Regions from separate parts of the Modestobacter lapidis genome, predicted to be linked through region 1. Evidence: riboswitches for the same ligand, from Rfam matches in the RefSeq annotation. Region 1 holds a riboswitch; each other region holds the start of a gene.
The links. Region 1 has a riboswitch for cyclic di-AMP ahead of ACYVG5_RS10375 (C40 family peptidase). Riboswitches for the same ligand answer to the same signal wherever they lie in the genome.

Region 1 (4,387 bases):
GAACCGGCCCAGGTCGGCCAGGGTCGCCCACAGCTGGCCGGCGGCGGCCATCGCGCCGGCGTCGTGCTCCGGTTCGGACAGGACGACGTCGGCCCACGGGTGGACGGCGGCGCCCGAGGCCGCGGCGCCGGCCGGGCGGGGCGTCGTCCGGGTCATCCCCAGCGGCGCGAGCACCTCCGCGCCGACCACCTCCGCCCACGGCCGGCCACGGTGCCGGGCGACGAGCTCGCCGAGCAGGCCGAATCCGAGGTTGGAGTAGTGGAACCGGCGGGCCGCCCCGAGCACCACGTCGGCGGCACCGAGGCGCAGCTCCTCGAGCGAGCCGCCGGGCACCCGCTCCCACCAGCCGCCGGGGCTCTCCGAGGTGGCACCGGCCAGGTGGGACAGCAGGTGGCCGACGGTCCGGTCGCCCAGCGGGGTGCCGGGCAGGTGCCGCTCCAGCGGGTCGTCGAGGTCGAGCCGGCCCTCGTCGCGCAGCCGGAGCACCGCCACCGCCGTCACGGTCTTGCTGATCGACCCGATGCGGTACTGCACGTCGGTGTGCGGGTCGGCGACCGCGCCACGGCCGGCGGACCAGGCCAGCCCGCCGTCCCGGACCACGCCGGCGACCAGGCTGGGCGCCCGGCCCTCCCGCTGCACGCGGGCGGTGCGGGCCAGCAGCGTGCGGGCGGTGGTGGGCAGCACCGGGTCGGCCATCCCGCGAGGCTATCCAGCCACCGGCGCGGCCCCCGCGGCCGGCAGCCGGCCGGTGCGCTGCGCCCAGCGCTCGAACCACACGGTGGTGAACGGCGGCACCGAGGCCGCCAGCGCGAGCAGCGCCGTCCCCGGCGACCAGCGCAGCACCCGCCAGGTCAGCAGGGTGACCGCGACGTAGGCGACGAACACCGCACCGTGGATCGGGCCGGCCACCTGCACGCCGACCTCCGAGGTGCCCAGCACCCACTTGACGAACATGCCGGCCAGCAGCAGGGCCCAGGAGACGGCCTCGGCCACGGCGACCACGCGGAAGGCACCGGCGACGGTGCGGGGCTCGGTCAGGGAGCTCATCGGTTCCTCAGGTGTCGGGGGCGACGGGGTGACTCCGACGATCCTGCCCGGTAGGGCTGTGTGACGTGGCTCGCGTCCGGTGCAGGTCGTCGCGGTCGGGACGCGGCCGTGCCCCGGCCGCCGAGAGGCGGTCGGGGCACGGCCATTCGTTGGAACGGCCCGGTTCAGCGGCTCGCCGCGAGCCTGCGAACGGGAGTGGTGCGGCCTCCCTGCAGGGTCCCGCCGCGAGCGTGCGAGCGGTGGGGGGCAGGAAGGTCCTTCCTCAGCCGGCGATCCGGCGCATGGCGGTGATGCTGCCCATGACGTCGATGCTGACCACCTTCACCACGGAACCCGACGTCGGGGCGTGCACCATCTGGCCGTTGCCGATGTAGATGCCGATGTGGCTCACCGGGCTGTAGAAGGCGATCAGGTCGCCCGGCTGCAGCTCGGCGCGGGACACGGCCCGGCCCATCGTGGCCTGGATCCGGCTGGAGTGCGGCACGGAGATCCCGGCGGCCTTGTAGGCGTACTGCACCAGGCCGGAGCAGTCGAACGAGCCTGGCCCGGCGGCGGCCCAGACGTAGGGCGCGCCGCGCTTGCCCATGGCGGCGTTCACCGCGGTACCGGCCGCCGAGCTGCTGGCCACCACCGGGGCGGACGGCGCCGGCACGGAGCCGCCGCGCGTGGACCGGCTGGCGGCGGGCGCCTCGCGGTCGGTGCGGTCGATGGCGGTCGAGCGGGCCGCGGCAGCGGCGTGCGCCTGCTCGGCGAGCTGCCGCGCCCGCTCCCGCTCCTGCGCGCTGAGCCGGTCGTACTGGGCCTGGTACTCGGCGATCTGCGACTGCAGGTCGGCCTGCTGGGCCGCCACCCGGTCGAGCTGGGCCGTGGCCTCGGCGGCGGCCCGGTCGGCGGCCGCCTTGCTCGTCGCGGCCGTCTCGGTGGCCTGCTGGGCCGCCCCGAGGATGCCGTTGTTGTGCTGGGCGATGGTGTCCAGCGTGCCGATCCGGTCGAGCAGCTCGTCGGTGGACTCGCTGGTCAGCATCGCCTGGAGGGTGCTCAGCTGGTCGCCGGTGTAGGCGCTGCGGGCCACCTCGCGGACCTTGTTCCGGGCCTCGGCGACGGCGGCGTCCGCGGCGGCGACGTCCTCGGCGGCCTTCGTGGCGGCGGCCTGCTGGGCCTCGAGCTGCACGCGGGCGTCGTTGAACTTCTCGGTGACGACCTCGAGGTCGTGCCCGCGGGCGGCGACGAGGGCCGCGGCCTCCTGGGAGGTGCCCGGCGTTTCGGGAACGGCGTGCGCGGTTAGGGGAGAGAGCGCGACACCGGTGGCGGCGACGAGGGTGACGAGCACCCGTCGGCCGGTGAAGACCCGGCGGCGGGCAGGCATGCGGGAACTCGCCATGTTCGGCGGGTGTTTCCTTTCTTCCACGTGCCGCCTACCGAGTTAGCTGACGGGTTCGGGCGGGAAGACGCCCGGCATCCCGGCTCGGTCGAGCCGGGGTGCTTCACCCCAGTACTGCGGTGGGTCCCCGGTCCATCTGGCCAGCAGGGAGCACTGGCACGGTGGTTCGGCGGCGCCCGGTCGGTTGTCACCCGGTAGGTGACGGAACGACCCGTCCGGACGGGCCGACGATAGGGCCGTGATGCGCTTGTGACAAACGGCGCGGGTCACTTTGTGCAGAAACTCCGGGGGTGCGCCGCGACACGCTCACCGTGAGTGACAGGCTCGCCGGGTACGGGGATGGCACGGCGCGAGTTCCCCCTCGGGCTGCTCCGTCGGATGGCCGACACGCGACCTGACCTGGCGCTCGAAGCCTGCCCCGACTGTCGGCCGGCGAGGCCGAGGCGCATGCCGTGCACCCCCGGTGCAGGCCCTCCGGCACTCCCCCCGCAGGCCCGGGGTGTGGCGATCTGCACAGCGGTGCCGGGGCGCAGCCCGGGTGGGGTCTGCTGCAGCGGGTCGGGCCGGGCACGGGACGATGACCCGCATGCCGAGCCCCTCGTCCTCCGCCGGAACCGCGGCCCGGTACGACGTCGTCGTCGTCGGCGGCGGGCACAACGGCCTGGTCGCGGCCGCCTACCTGGCCCGGGCCGGCCGGTCGGTGCTGGTGCTCGAGCGGCTGGACACCCTCGGCGGCGCCGCGGTGAGCAGCCGGGTGTTCCCGGGGGTCGACGTCCGGCTGTCGGCGTACTCCTACCTGGTCAGCCTGCTGCCCGACCGGATCGTCAGCGACCTGGCGCTGCCGCTGCGGCTGGTCGACCGGGCAGTGGCCTCGTACACGCCGGTGCGGCGCGGCGGGCGCGACACCGGGCTGCTCGTCGAGCGCGCGGAGGGCCCGGCGACGGCGGCCTCGTTCCGCGACCTCACCGGCTCCGATACCGAGTTCGCCGGCTGGCAACGGTTCTACGGCCGGCTGAGCACCCTCGCCGAGGACCTCGCCCCCACCCTCACCGAGCCACTGCCCACGCGGGCCGAGCTGGCCGGCCGGCTGCGCGACCCCCAGCTGTGGCACGACCTGCGCGAGCGCCCGCTGGCCGACGTGGTGGGTGAGCACCTGACCGACGACGTCGTCCGGGGCATGGCGCTGACCGACGGGCTGATCGGCACCGCCGCCGACCTGCACGCCGCCGACGGCCTGGCCGGGCGCTGCTTCCTCTACCACCTGGTCGGCAACGGCACCGGCCGCTGGCGGGTGCCGGTCGGCGGGATGGGCGCGGTCAGCGGGGCGCTGGCCACCGCGGCCCGCGCCGCCGGCGCCGAGCTGCGCACCGGGGCCACCGTGACCGCTCTCGAGACGCGCAGCGACGGCGTCACCGTGCACTGGACCGACGCCGGCGGAGGAGAGCACGCCGCCGACGCCGGGCACGTGGTTGCCGGCTGCGCACCCCCCGTGCTCGCCGCGCTGCTGGGCGACCCGCCGGGCACCCGTCCCTCCGGCTCGCAGCTGAAGATCAACATGGTTCTGCGCCGGTTGCCGGCGCTGCGCTCGGGCGCCGACCCGGCCACCGTCTTCGCCGGGACCGCCCACGTCGACGAGGCCGCCGGCCAGCTCGACGCCGCGTACGCCCGGTCGCGGGCCGGCTCGCTGCCCGACGTCATCCCGTTCGAGGTGTACTGCCACTCGCTCACCGACCCCTCGATCGTCGGCGACACCGGGCTGCACACGCTCACCCTGTTCGGCCTGCACACCCCGGCCGAGCTGTTCGCCGCCGACAACGCCGGCACCCGCGACGAGGCGGTGCGCCGCGTCCTCGCCCAGCTCGACGCGCACCTGGCCGAGCCGCTGACCGACTGCCTCGCGCTGGACGCCGACGGGCGGCCCTGCCTGCAGGCGTCCTCACCGCTGGACGTCGAAGCGGC
Region 2 (4,387 bases), on a different contig from region 1:
CGGGAAGTCGTTGGTGACGACGAGCGTGCGGTTCACCGGCCGTGGACCCGGGTCCAGTCGGTGGCGAAGGCGACCCGCTGCGCGGTCGTGGGATGGGTCCCGAAGAACCACTGCCATGCCGCCGGCGGGTCGGGATCGGAGAGGTTGGCCACGCCCAGCTCGCGCTGCACCCCCGCGAACCCCGCGGGGTCCCCGGTCAGGTCCAGCGCGTGGAGGTCGGCCCGGGCCTCGACCCGCCGGGAGACGCCGTCCTGCACCGGGGTGGACAGCAACGTCCCCGCGGCGACCAGGAACAGCAGCAGTCCGATGATCCGGGGGTCGCCGGGCCCGTCGGCGCCGGCCCGGCGGAGCAGCGGCGTCCAGCCGAGCAGCCAGCCCAGCAGCGCGACCGCGGCCGCCGACCCGAGCGCGCCGATGAGCGTGCCGGTGAGCACGTCGCGGTTGGCGACGTGACCGAGCTCGTGGGCGACGATCGACTCGATCTGCGCGTCGGGCAGCCGGTCCAGCAGCGTGTCGTAGACGACGATGCGCCGCGAGGAGCCGAAGCCGGAGACGTAGGCGTTCAGCGCGGTGGTGCGCCGGCTGGCGTCGGCCACCAGGACGTCGTCCACCGGGGTGCCGCTGCGCTCGGCGAGGGCGAACAGCTCACTGCGCAGCGCACTGGGCGGCATCGGCTCGAAGCGGTTGAACGCCGGCTCGATCACCAGCGGGTAGAGGAACGACCCGGCCACCACGAGGCCGGCGGTGCCGGCCGCCGCCCAGGCCCACCAGGTCCGCGGAGCCCACCGGGCCAGGGCGACGACGGCCAGCACGACCAGCGCGGTGACACCGGCGGAGATGGCCGTGGACGTGGCGACGTCCCGCACCCACAGGCCCCAGCTGCGGGTGGACAGGCCGTAGCGGTGCCGGACCACCTCGCCGTAGGCCGACAGCGGCAGCGTGGCCAGCCGGCCGATCACCACCAGGGCCACCGTGCCCAGCAGCGCCTGCCAGGCCCAGCCGCCGCCGAGCGGCCGCGCCACCGCCCGGATGACGGCTGCGCCGGCCCGGGTGAGACCGAACACGGCCGAGACCAGCAGGCTGAGCAGCAGCGCGGCCAGGGATGCCGGTCGCCGTGCGGCGGCGAAGGAGTTCGCGCGCTCCATCTCGGCCGGGGAGAAGGTGGCCGACGGGTCGACCGGGGTGCGGCCGCCCGGCGGGGTGGGGATCAGCTCGCCCGGCGTGACCACGACGATCACGGCGAGGACGGCGACCCCCAGGACCAGCGCCACGAGCAGGGCGAGGCGTCGGGCACTCACGCGCAGGAGCTTAGGCCGACCGGCTGGCAGGTCCCTGGGCCCGTGCGGTCAGCCGGCGTAGCGGCGGGCACCGGCGTAGCCGGCCATGTCCACGCTGGTGATCTGCACCGGGACACCGAAGGTGGCGGCGTGCACCATCCGGCCACCACCGATGTACATGCCCACATGGCTCACCGGGCTGCGGAAGAAGACCAGGTCACCGGGCTGCAGGTCGCCGCGGGACACCGCGGTGCCCATCGTGGACTGCGCCTTGCTGGAGTGCGGCAGGCGCACCCCGGCGGCGGCGTAGGCGTACTGGGTCAGACCCGAGCAGTCGAACGCGTCGGGGCCGCCGGCAGCCCAGACGTAGGGATCGCCGAGCTGGGCCAGCGCCGTGTCGACGGCCACCTGCGCGGCCGCGCTGGGCGCCAGCACCGCGCCGGCCGACGGGGCGACGTTCCGCGACGCGCCGGCGCCGGGCGCGGGGAGCGCGGGGCCGGCGTGGGTCCGGTTGACCTGCTCCTGCTGGGCGGCGGTCAGCGCCGCGTACTGGGCCTGGTAATCGGAGATCTGCCCCGTGAGGACGGCCTGCCGGGCGGTGACCGCGTCGAGGGTCTGCTGGGCGGTGGCGGCGGCCGCGTCCGCGGTCGCCTTGGCCTCCTGCGCTGCCGCGGACGCGGCGGCCACCTGGGCGAGGACGTCGTTGGTGTGGCCGGCGATGGCGTCGAGCATGTTCACCTGGGCGAGGAACTCGTCGGCCGAGCCGCTGGTCATCAGGGCGTTGAAGTGGGAGAGGTTCTCCCCGGTGAAGGCGCTGCGCGCCACCTGGCGCATCTGCCCGTCCAGCGCGGCCAACTGGGCCTGGGCCGCGGCGACGGCTTCACCGGCGGTGGCGGCGGCAGCCTGCTGCTCCGTCAACTGCACACGCGCGTCGTTCACCTCTTCGGTGACCGCCTCGAGCTCGTGATCGGCCTGGGCGACCAGCTCCGTGGCCTCCTGCGGCGAGGCGGCCTGGGGCGCCGGTGCGGCGCTCGCGGCACCGGGCAGCACGGTCACGGCGAGGCCGGCGGCCGCGGCCAGCAGGACGGCGGTACCGAGCCGGCCGACCAGCCGGGGTCGGCGGACAGCCGTCGCCGGGGCCGACGGGGTTTCGGGCCGGGTCGCGGACCCGGTGCGGGCAGGACGGACGGACAGGTGAGGGCTCGCCACGGTCGGCGCGGCTCCATTTCCTCCACATCGACCGCCTACCGAGTTAGCTGACGGGTTCGGGCGAGGAAGAAGATCGCCCTATCTCTGCGCGCCGTCGCCGGCGCGTGCGGTCCGGTTGCCCGGCCGCGTGAGAACTCACCCCAGTGCTGCGGTGGGTCCCCGGTTCACCCGGCCAGGGAAGTGGCCGGCTGATTCGGCGGTGTTCGGAACGAGGTCACCCTCTGTGCGGTGACGACCACTCTCCCGAACGAGGGAAACAGTAGGGCCGTGATCAGACCGAGACAAAGCCCTGTCGGACGCCCAGAGCGCGACAGCAGCTGACGAATCACAGTGCTGGAATTCGTCAACTCACGTGGCGGTCGCCGTCCGCCTGACGCGGGGGAGCCGGCAGCGACGCATCCTGATGACGCAACGGCGGAACCAGTCCGAAGTCTGCCAAGGCCCGGACGGCCCTCCGCTCGACATCGTCGAGCTCGACTACCGGCCGGGCGGCCACCCCGTCACTGTCAAGGTGCGGCACATCACAGAACGCAACCTCCTGCCCGGGCGCGTCCGGCGCGTCGGCACGGACGGTTGCCGGCTGCACCTCGCCGGTGGCTGAGCGGACGCGCCGGGTGAGGGGCACGACCGTCGGTCCGGTCTCCTGCCAGCCCGGTGGGGCGCCGAGCAGGACCGTGACGACGCAATCGGCGCAGCCGTCCCCGCGGACGGTGCAGGTGTCGCAATCGATGAGCACGCCGGCTCTCCTCTCTCCTGTGGTCCAACGCCTGCGGACCGTAGGAGGGGCCACCGACAGTTCCGTCCCCCGTGGCCGCGGAGGATCCCGGCAGGGCCCCCGGGTCGGCGGCGGTCGGGCCCGACCCGGGGCGGCGTGGCCTCCCCGGGACTGTCGGAGGTCCGACCTAGCGTCCGACCCGTGCCACCCCCTCCCCTCCCGCCGTCCGCGCCGATGCCTTCCGCGGGGTTCCCCGCGCTGCCGCCCGGCACCGCCTCCCCCGGCGCGCTGGTGCGGTTCGAGCAGGCCACGATCGACGACCTGGGCACCCCGCTGGCCGACATCACGTTCGTGGTGGTCGACCTGGAGACCACCGGCGGCTCCCCCAAGGACAGCGCGATCACCGAGATCGGTGCGGTCAAGGTCCGGGCCGGTGAGGTGCTCGGCGAGTTCCAGACCCTCGTCGACCCCGGCCAGGAGATCCCGCCCTACATCAGCGTGCTGACCGGCATCACCTCGATGATGGTCGCGGCCGCCCCCCGGATCGACTCGGTGCTGCCGGCCTTCCTCGAGTTCGCCCGCGGCGCGGTGCTGGTGGCCCACAACGCGCCGTTCGACCTCGGCTTCCTCAGGGCGGCGTGCGAGGCCTCGGGGGTCGCCTGGCCGGCGTTCGCCGCGGTCGACACCGCCGTCCTGGCCCGCCGGCTGCTCACCCGGGACGAGGTGCCCAACTGCAAGCTCGGCACCCTCGCCCCCTTCTTCTCCACCACCACCCAGCCCTGCCACCGCGCACTGGACGACGCCCGCGCCACCGTCGACGTCCTCCACGGCCTGTTCGAGCGCCTCGGCCCGCTCGGAGTGACCTCGCTGGAGGAGCTCAGCGGTCTCACCAGCCAGGTCGACCCGCAGCGTCGGCGCAAACGGCACCTGGCGGCCTCCGTCCCGCGCGGACCGGGCGTCTACGTCTTCCGCGGCGCTCGGGACGAGCCTCTCTACGTGGGCACCTCCACCGACCTCCGCAGCCGGGTGCGGAGCTACTTCACCGCCGGCGAGCAGCGCAGCCGGATGACCGAGATGGTCCGGCTCGCCGAGCGGGTCGATGCCCTGCCGTGCGCACACGACCTGGAGGCGGCGGTGCGCGAGCTGCGGCTGATCGCCGAGCACAAGCCGCGCTACAACCGGCGTT
Region 3 (4,387 bases), on a different contig from region 1:
TACCTGCCCGACGGCCGCGAGCACCTCGACGAGATGGTGCGCGCGGTCCGGGAGCGCCGTCCCGAGCTCACCGCCGCGGTCGATGCCCTGCACCCACTGCTGGGTACCGCCGGCTCCGAGCTGGCCACCCGGTTCGAGCAGACGTCGGGCCCGGTGATGGCCAAGGGCGTCGAGGACAGCGCCTACTACCGGTGGGCGCGGTTCGTCGCGCTCAACGAGGTGGGTGGCGACCCGGCCCGGTTCGGGACGACGGTGGCCGACTTCCACGCCGCCCAGCGGCTGCGCGCCGAGCGGCTGCCGGAGTCGATGACCACGCTGTCCACCCACGACACCAAACGCAGCGAGGACGTCCGGGCCCGGCTGGCGGTGCTGGCCGAGCTGCCCACCGAGTGGGCCGGGCTGGTTCGCGGCTGGCTCGATCGGCACCCGCTGGCCGACCGCTCGCTCGCCCACCTGGTGTGGCAGAACCTGGTCGGGGCGTGGCCGCTGTCCCGGGAGCGCGCGCACGCCTACGTGGAGAAGGCCGCCCGCGAGGCCGGCACCTCGACGACCTGGACGAACCCGGTGCAGGAGTTCGAGGACCAGCTGCACGCGCTGGTCGACGCCGCCTTCGACGACCCGACGACCGCCACGGAGGTCGACCGGTTCGTGGCGCGGATCGCACCGTTCGGCTGGTCGAACTCGCTGGCGCAGAAGCTCCTGCAACTGACCATCGCCGGCGTTCCGGACGTCTACCAGGGCACCGAGCTGTGGGACTTCTCGCTGGTCGACCCGGACAACCGGCGTCCGGTCGACTACGACCTGCGGCGCTCGTCGCTGGCCCGGCTCGACGAGGGCTGGATACCGCCCGTGGACGACACCGGTGCCGCCAAGCTGCTGGTCGTCTCGCGGGCGCTGCGGCACCGCCGCGACGTCCCCGAGGCCTTCGGCGGCTACACGCCGGTCGAGGCCACCGGAACGGCGGCGGACTCCGTCGTCGCCTTCGACCGCGGCGGCGCCGTCACCGTCGCGACCCGGCTGCCGGTGCGCCTGGCGGGCACCGGCTGGGGCGATACCGCGCTGCACCTGCCCACCGGCTCGTGGCGGGACCTGCTCACCGGCAGCCGGGTGGTCTCCGACGCGTCCGGCGCCGCGGTCTCCGAGCTACTCACCCGCCTGCCGGTCGCACTGCTCGCCCGCGACTAAAGAAGGACCCCCTGCCCCCCACCACTCGCACGCTCGCGGTGGGTCCCTGCAGGAGGCCGATCACTAACGCAGGGTTACAGGCCGGGGACGCTGCGGCGTCTCCGGCCCGGCCTGTCGGAGCCCGAGCTGGGCGGATGTCGGACCGAGCGATCCGGACCGAAGCGGAACCGGGCGGTTTCGTTCACAGTGGGAGAGCGCCTGGGCCACACCGGACGGGCGCGAGGCACCGGACCGCCGAGCCCCGTCCGCCGGCAGCCTGACACCGACCCACCCAGGACGGGGACGGGGAACCCACTTCCGACGCGCAGCGCGTGTCTCGGGGTGAAGCCGTGCCGCGCCCTTCCGGGGGTGCGAGCGGCCGGGCACCGATTCGCCCGAACCCGACAGCTAACCCCGCAGGCGGTGATCGGAGGATCACCCATGTCCCACCTCTCCATGAGCCGCGCCCGCCGCAGCGCACTCCGCGCCGGAACGGTCGCGGTCGGCGCCGCCGCCCTCGGGATCGGCGTCCTCGCCGGGCCCGCCTCGGCGTCGCACTACGACTGGTCCGGCGTCGCCCAGTGCGAGTCCAGCGGCAACTGGCAGATCAACACCGGCAACGGCTACTACGGCGGGCTGCAGTTCAGCTCGCCCACGTGGCTGGGCCACGGCGGCGGCGAGTTCGCTCCGCGCGCCGACCTGGCCACGCCGGCGCAGCAGGTCGAGGTCGCCGAGCGGGTGCTGCTGACCCAGGGCGTCGGCGCCTGGCCGACGTGCGGCAAGCAACTGCGCGACGGCACGACCCCGGCGGCCGCTGCCCCCGCCCCGGCACCGGCACCGGCGCCTGCTGCGGCGCCCGCGCCCGCGCCCGCGGCCTCGGGCGACACCTACACGGTGCGTCCCGGTGACACGCTGGCGGAGATCGCCGCCGCGCACGGCACCAGCTGGCAGGAGCTGCACGGCCGCAACTCCGCCACGGTGCCGAACCCGCACGTGATCCGGGTGGGCCAGCAGCTGGCGCTGTGACACCCGGGCGGCCGGAGGACGTCGTCCTCCGGCCGCCTCCGGGGCGCGATCGTGGGGCACCCCACGGTTGGCGCCGCCCGTGGCGGGCATGATCGGCCAGGCTCCGTCGGAGCCGCACCGCCGCGATCCGAGCAGGAGTTCCCATGGCAGCACCGTCCGCCTCGCCCGCCGAGTTCTCCGTCTGGGCCCCGCTGCCGGAACGGGTGCGCGTCACCGTCGACGGCACGATCTCCGACATGCAGCGCGACGACGCCGGCTGGTGGCGGGCCACCGTGGATGCGGCCCCGGAGGCCGACTACGGCTTCCTGCTCGACGACGACGAGACACCGCGCCCCGACCCGCGCTCGCGCCGCCAGCCCGAGGGCGTGCACGGGCTGTCCCGCCGCTTCGACCCCTCGGCGTACCCGTGGGGTGACTCCAGCTGGACCGGCCGTCCGCTGGCCGGGAGCGCCGTCTACGAGCTGCACGTCGGCACGTTCACCCCCGAGGGCACCTTCGATGCCGCGATCGGCAGGCTCGGCCACCTGGTCGAGCTGGGCGTGGGCTTCGTCGAGCTGCTGCCGGTCAACGCGTTCAACGGCACGCACAACTGGGGCTACGACGGCGTCGCCTGGTACGCCGTCCAGGAGACCTACGGCGGGCCCGAGGCCTACCAGCGCTTCGTCGACGCCTGCCACGGCTGCGGTCTGGGCGTGATCCAGGACGTCGTCTACAACCACCTCGGGCCGTCGGGGAACTACCTGCCGGAGTTCTTCCCGATCTTCGCGGAGGGCGGCGCGAACAGCTGGGGCAAGTCGATCAACCTGTCGGGCCCGGAGTCCGACGAGGTGCGCCGCTACATCCTGGACAACGTGCTGATGTGGCTGCGCGACATGCACGTCGACGGGCTCCGGCTGGACGCGGTGCACGCGCTGGTCGACGAGCGCGCCACCCACCTGCTCGAGGAGATGGCCACCGAGGTCGACCGGCTGTCGGTCGCCGAGGGCCGGCCGTTGACGCTCATCGCCGAGAGCGACCTCAACGATCCGCGGATGGTCACCCCCCGGGTGGCGGGCGGCACCGGCCTGGACGCGCAGTGGAGCGACGACTTCCACCACGCGCTGCACGCCACGCTGACCGGTGAGGAACAGGGCTACTACGCCGACTTCGCCGCGGCCGGCATCGGCGCGGTCGCCAGGACGCTGACCGGCGCCTTCTTCCACGCCGGCGACTGGTCGAGCTTCCGCCGCCGGCACCACGGCCGCCCGGTCGACACCGCGAGCCTGCCCGGCTGGAAGTTCGTCGGCTACCTGCAGGACCACGACCAGATCGGCAACCGCGCCGTCGGCGACCGGATCTCCGCCTCGCTCTCCCCCGGCCTGCTCGCGGCCGGCGCCACCCTGGTGCTGACCAGCCCCTTCACCCCGATGCTGTTCATGGGCGAGGAGTGGGGCGCGAGCACGCCGTGGCAGTTCTTCACCAGCCACCCCGAGCCCGAGCTGGGCCGGGCCACCGCCGAGGGCCGGATCGGCGAGTTCGCCGCGCACGGCTGGGACGCCGCCGTCGTCCCGGATCCGCAGGACCCGGAGACGTTCACCCGCTCCAAGCTGGACTGGTCCGAGCTGGGCCGGGCGCCGCACGCGGAGCTCTTCGAGGTGCACAAGGCGCTGCTCGCGCTGCGCGCGGCGCACCCCGACCTCGTCGACCCCGACCTGTCGGCCGTGCAGGTGCACTGGGACGACGCGGACCGCTGGCTGGTCGTGTACCGCGGCTCGCTGCGGGTGGTCGCGAACCTGTCCGACCAGCCGCGCGAGATCGACCTCGACGTCCCGGCGACCGGGGTGCTGTTCGCCACCGCGGAGCTGCCGGTGCTGGACGACGACACCGTGACGCTGCCGGCGGAGAGCGCCGCCGTGCTGACCACCCGCTGACGGTGCAGCGGCTGCTGCCCTCGCCCGGGCCGGTCGACGAGCGCGGGCTGGCCGAGGCGTACCGGCTGCCGGGCGGCCGGCACGTGCGGGTCAACTTCGTCGCGGCCCTGGATGGCGCCATCAGCGTGGCCGGGCGCAGCGGCGGGCTGGGGTCCGACGGCGACCGGCGGGTGTTCCGGGTCCTCCGGGCGCTGGCCGACGCCGTCCTCGTCGGGCACGGCACGGCCGCCGCCGAGGGCTACCGGCCGGTGCTGGCCGATTCCCCCGTCGGCCGGTTGCGGACCGCG
Region 4 (4,387 bases), on a different contig from region 1:
GCTTCTCGAGCGCGGCCGCCTTCAAGGTCGTGCGCCAGCGATAGCCGACGGTGTTCTGGTGCGGTGGATCATCCGTTTCTCCGGTGAGGATCCAGTTGCCCGTCGGGTAGTGGGCGGCGACGTGTTGCGCGAGCAGATCGACCAGTGACGGGGCCAGGTAGGCCTGCCGCTCGCTGCCGTACTTGGGTCTGCGAACGTCGATCGAGCCGCCGGGTGCCCGCTGCACCTGCCGGGCGACGGTGAGGGTGCGGCGAAGGAACCACGTCGCCGACCCTGATCGCGGCTGCCTCGCCGAGCCGGAGGCCGGCGAACGCGCACAGCCCGACGAAGGCGCGGAAGGGGCCGTCGGCGGCCCGGAGGATGGCACCGGCGGCCGTCGCTCGGCGGCCATGGCCCGATTGAGCCAGGCGGTCATCTTCCGCCGGCCGTAGAGAGTCTCCGGCGCAGGATGGCGTAGTCAGGGTCGGTGCTGGTCTTCCAGGTCTTGACGGCTCGGAAAGGAGACGCCCTCCTCGCGCAGCAGCGTCCGCAGGCCCTCGGGGGAGATGTCGTCGACCATCCCCTCAGCGACCAGGAAGTCAGCCAGCATCGATAGACTCCAGGTGGAGAACGGCAGCCCATGGTCCCTCGGGCGGGCCAACGCAGCCTTCTGCTGCCGCGCGGACCGCGTTGCTGTACCGGTGACCCGCGTTCAGGCGCGTCAAGCTCATGCGACAGGCGACGCGCGGTCAGGGCATTCGTCCCGGTCACGAGCCGAGGACAACAGACGCGAAGCGGCGCCATGCCTTTCCTCAAGGTTCAAGTCCTGCTCGGACACTCGTACAGCTCGATATCTCGCCCCGGGGATCACAACCAGATCCAGCCGGGCAGGCACCGCCGGGTCGTCGATGTTGGTGACCACGGCGCGCATCAGCGCGGTCACCGCTCGCCCGGCAGATCCAGATCGGTAATCGTTCCCGCCGGATCCCCGGCGCCGCGAGCGGTATGGCATCCAACTTCGATACCGCCCCTCGGTCGAGGAACGTCGGGCTGGTGACCGCGCATGCCAATTCCGCTGGACGGTGAAGCCCACGGTAATCCGTACAACCTGTCGTGTGACCTACGTTACGGCGACAATGCACATATCGGCACGTAACTTTTTGGCTGCGCTCAATCATGAGGGCATGGCGTCGGTCCGCCCAACTCTGCCCACCGGCCGTCATCCGGAGAACTCAGGGCAGGGGTGGGGGACCCACGTTCACGGCGCGTCACGCGCCTCGGGGTGAAGCCGCGCACCGCGGCCGGGCACCGATCGCCCGAACCCGACAGCTCACCTCGCCGGCGGTGATCGGAGAATCACCATGTCCAAGCACCGCGCACCGCGCTATGTCCGCACCAAGCACGTCCTCGCCGGGGTCCCCGTCGCGGCCGGCGCCGCAGTCGTCGGACTCGGCGTCCTGACCTCCCCTGCGCAGGCCACCTCCGCCCACGACGGAGCCGACACCTCCCCGGCCACCGCGGTCGCCGCCGAGGCACCGTCCGGCCACGCCGTCCTGGGCGGCCACTACGCGGTCCGACCCGGCGACACGGTGGCGACGATCGCCGCCGTCCACGGCCAATCGTGGCAGGAGCTGTATCAGCGCAACGTCGGCGTCATCGGCGGCAACCCCGGTCTCATCACGCCGGGGCAGATCCTTACGACCTCCGGTGCCGCGCAGGCCGCGCCAGCCCCGGCACTCCCCGTCGCCGCGGTGACCACGGCCGTCGCGCGCATCTCCAACAGCGCCGGGAACGTTCGGCCGCACGTGCAGGCCGCCGCCGACGCGGTCGTCAGCAGCGTCCCCGGCCTCGGGACCATCGGCGGCACACGCGTCAGCGCGGCCGATCCGGGCGGTCACCCGTCCGGGCTGGCGCTGGACTACATGGTCGGCGTCAACGCCGCCCTCGGCGACGCGGTCGCTCAGCACCACATCGCCCACTGGGACGAGCTCGGCGTGGACTACATCATCTGGCAGCAGCGCATGCTCTCCTCGCCGACCGGCTCCTGGAAGCAGATGGAGAACCGTGGGACCGGCACGGCGAACCACATGGACCACGTCCACGTGAACCACCGGGCGGGCTGAGCCACAGGTGGCAGCCGCCAGCCAGACCAGGCGGTGAACACCTGACGGTTGGCCCTCGGCGGGCAGTGCGGGCTCGAGTCGGGACTCGTACGGGGAGCGACCCCCTACCCCTGTCGGGGTAGGGGGTCGCTCCCCGTCTCGGCTACCGGGCGAGGCATCGAGGCGATCGCCGCGCCTGCGGCGCGCGCTCGACGTGCACGGCGCCTGCTCCCCCGCGAACAACTCGACGGCGTGAGCCGACGCCGGAGCCGCCCTCGTCATGGGCATCCGCCAGTCCCCACGTGGCCGCGATGTTCCACGAGCTCGCCGGCCGTCGATGGCAGGCAACCGAGCGGGACCGGCAGCCACTGACCGTCTTGGGGATGCCCCTCAGGCACTTGTGCACCTATAACCGGCTGTCCGTGGCCGTGTCAAAGTCCCCGCTGGTGGCCATCGAGGAGTCCCCGCTGATGGCTGAGTTCAGCTCGCCGAGCTGGTCACCCATCACAAAGCGTTCGAGTCGCTGAGTTGACCGCGGAGCAGACGGCGTCGTCGATGACCTCGACGGCGAGTGCCTCAGTGCGATCACTTCACCACGACGACACCCGCCCGGACACGCGGGGCTCTGGGATGCGCGCGCTCTTGATCAAGCGTGGAACGACCCGGAGCCCCGCATGTCGCGGGTCGGCTTACCCTCGCGATTGGCAGACGTGGCGGCTGGGCCACTTGAAGGCGCCGGGGCTTGGCTCCTCATCGAGGTGCGAGAACACCGCGTTCACGACCACGGCCCAAGCCGGTCCGCACACGTCTACGACGTCGAAGTGATTGGCGCCCTCCAGCACCGTCAGCTCTACATCGTCTCCGGCGGCGCGCGCAGCCTCGGTGTAGCGGCGGTGAATGTCGTTTCGCCAGTCGGCGTCAAGCGTGCCGATGATCAGATGCTGTGGGACGCCGAGAGGCAGGAGGTGCCGAGGAGACGCGTCGTCGAATCGTTCGGCCGCTTGCTCGGCCGTCTCGACGCCAAGGAGCTGCAGGACATCGTCACGCCCGGCCTGCAATGCAAGGTCGAAGTCGAGCACACCCGCTAGGTCCACCACGCTGTGGATGGGAAGCGGATTCGACATGTAGAGCTCGCTATCCGCTGGCAGCTGGTCGCGTCCGGCCAGCCATAGTGCGAGCGTACCGCCCGAGGAATGGCCCATGGCCACGGTCCGGTCGAGGTCGAGCGGGAACTTCTTGTCGAGTTCGCGCAGGTAGTCCGTGCCGTTTGCGACATCGAGGAAGGTTCCCGGCCAGCCCCCGCCGGGGTTGTTGCGGCGGCTGTACTCCAAGCTCCACGTTGCGACCCCCGCTCTAGTCAGCGCTTCCACGAGCTGATCGGTGTAGGAAAGGCTCCAGCTCGATTCCCATTGGCCTCCGTGCATGAAAACCACGACCGGATAGCCGTCACGTCCCGGAGCGCGCTCGGGGAGCCGTAGGTCGCCGAACGTGAGCGGGCTGTCCCCGTAGAGGATTCGGTAATCCGCTGGCCTGTTCGGGAGCCATTCGATGGTGTCGAGCCCGGTCGGGTTGGAGTATGTCGCTCCGGCGTCGCCGCTCGAGTCGTCGTTGCGCGGACTGGCCGCTGCCGTCAGCGCGTTTGTGCCGGCTAGGAGCATCAGCGCAGTGAGGATAGTGAGCAGCCTTTTTGGAGTGGGTCCGCTTCTCATGGGTCCCTCCGTATGTCTTAGATCACGTCGACGCGGTGGTCCGAGACCGTACCGTCGGTGGGTGGCGCCGGCGAACCGGGAAAGGTTCCGTGGCTGGTTGGCTGGCAATACGCGGGCGAGGGGGACTGCCCCCGGCTGCCTTGCGCACCCTGGCAGTTGAGGCCGGTCGGCGGCGAGCAGGCATGCTGGGCGGACCGACTGCAGCCGAGGAGCCCCGCCACGTCCAGCATCACGCCCTCCCGAACCCGCTCGTTCCGCTGGACGCCTTCTCCCGGACGACTGCTGAGGTTCCTCGGTGGCCTGGCGTTGTGTGCGCTGGCCGTGTGGTTGTCCGTGCAGGTGGAGTTGGGGCTCTCCCCCTGGGACATGCTGCACTCGGGCCTGAGCCAGAGCCTCGGGCTCTCCTTCGGGGTCGTCGTCATGGTGGTGGGGCTCATCGTCCTGGGGCTGTCCTGGGTACTCGGCCAGCGTCCGGGCCTGGGCACCCTGTTCAACGTCGTCGCGGTGGGCTGGGTCCTGGACCGGCTGCTGGAGACCTCCTGGCTCGACGACCTCCCGGCGGCCGACACGTGGGTGCGGGTCCTGGTGCTCGTCGCT

Region 2: it holds a riboswitch for cyclic di-AMP, as region 1 does, so the genes downstream of both, ACYVG5_RS08075 (C40 family peptidase) here and ACYVG5_RS10375 (C40 family peptidase) in region 1, are expected to answer to the same signal.
Region 3: it holds a riboswitch for cyclic di-AMP, as region 1 does, so the genes downstream of both, ACYVG5_RS03205 (LysM peptidoglycan-binding domain-containing protein) here and ACYVG5_RS10375 (C40 family peptidase) in region 1, are expected to answer to the same signal.
Region 4: it holds a riboswitch for cyclic di-AMP, as region 1 does, so the genes downstream of both, ACYVG5_RS20870 (LysM peptidoglycan-binding domain-containing protein) here and ACYVG5_RS10375 (C40 family peptidase) in region 1, are expected to answer to the same signal.

What each region holds. Positions count from the first base shown of each region.
Region 1 is NZ_BAAGVS010000007.1:74,777-79,163, reverse strand. Features, by position in the region: gene ACYVG5_RS10385 (serine hydrolase domain-containing protein) at 1-696, opposite strand, end outside; gene ACYVG5_RS10380 (DUF3817 domain-containing protein) at 706-1,047, opposite strand; gene ACYVG5_RS10375 (C40 family peptidase) at 1,310-2,413, opposite strand; cyclic di-AMP (ydaO/yuaA leader) riboswitch at 2,445-2,610, opposite strand; gene ACYVG5_RS10370 (phytoene desaturase family protein) at 3,015-4,387, shown strand, end outside.
Region 2 is NZ_BAAGVS010000004.1:228,327-232,713, reverse strand. Features, by position in the region: gene ACYVG5_RS08085 (glycosyltransferase family 4 protein) at 1-36, opposite strand, end outside; gene ACYVG5_RS08080 (M48 family metallopeptidase) at 33-1,298, opposite strand; gene ACYVG5_RS08075 (C40 family peptidase) at 1,347-2,486, opposite strand; cyclic di-AMP (ydaO/yuaA leader) riboswitch at 2,502-2,695, opposite strand; gene ACYVG5_RS08070 (hypothetical protein) at 2,830-3,222, opposite strand; gene ACYVG5_RS08065 (DEDD exonuclease domain-containing protein) at 3,403-4,387, shown strand, end outside.
Region 3 is NZ_BAAGVS010000002.1:106,285-110,671, reverse strand. Features, by position in the region: gene treY (malto-oligosyltrehalose synthase) at 1-1,185, shown strand, start outside; cyclic di-AMP (ydaO/yuaA leader) riboswitch at 1,439-1,602, shown strand; gene ACYVG5_RS03205 (LysM peptidoglycan-binding domain-containing protein) at 1,606-2,190, shown strand; gene treZ (malto-oligosyltrehalose trehalohydrolase) at 2,334-4,100, shown strand; gene ACYVG5_RS03195 (dihydrofolate reductase family protein) at 4,103-4,387, shown strand, end outside.
Region 4 is NZ_BAAGVS010000035.1:20,399-24,785, reverse strand. Features, by position in the region: gene ACYVG5_RS20875 (hypothetical protein) at 458-589, opposite strand; cyclic di-AMP (ydaO/yuaA leader) riboswitch at 1,194-1,338, shown strand; gene ACYVG5_RS20870 (LysM peptidoglycan-binding domain-containing protein) at 1,341-2,102, shown strand; gene ACYVG5_RS20865 (alpha/beta hydrolase) at 2,771-3,790, opposite strand; gene ACYVG5_RS20860 (YczE/YyaS/YitT family protein) at 4,124-4,387, shown strand, end outside.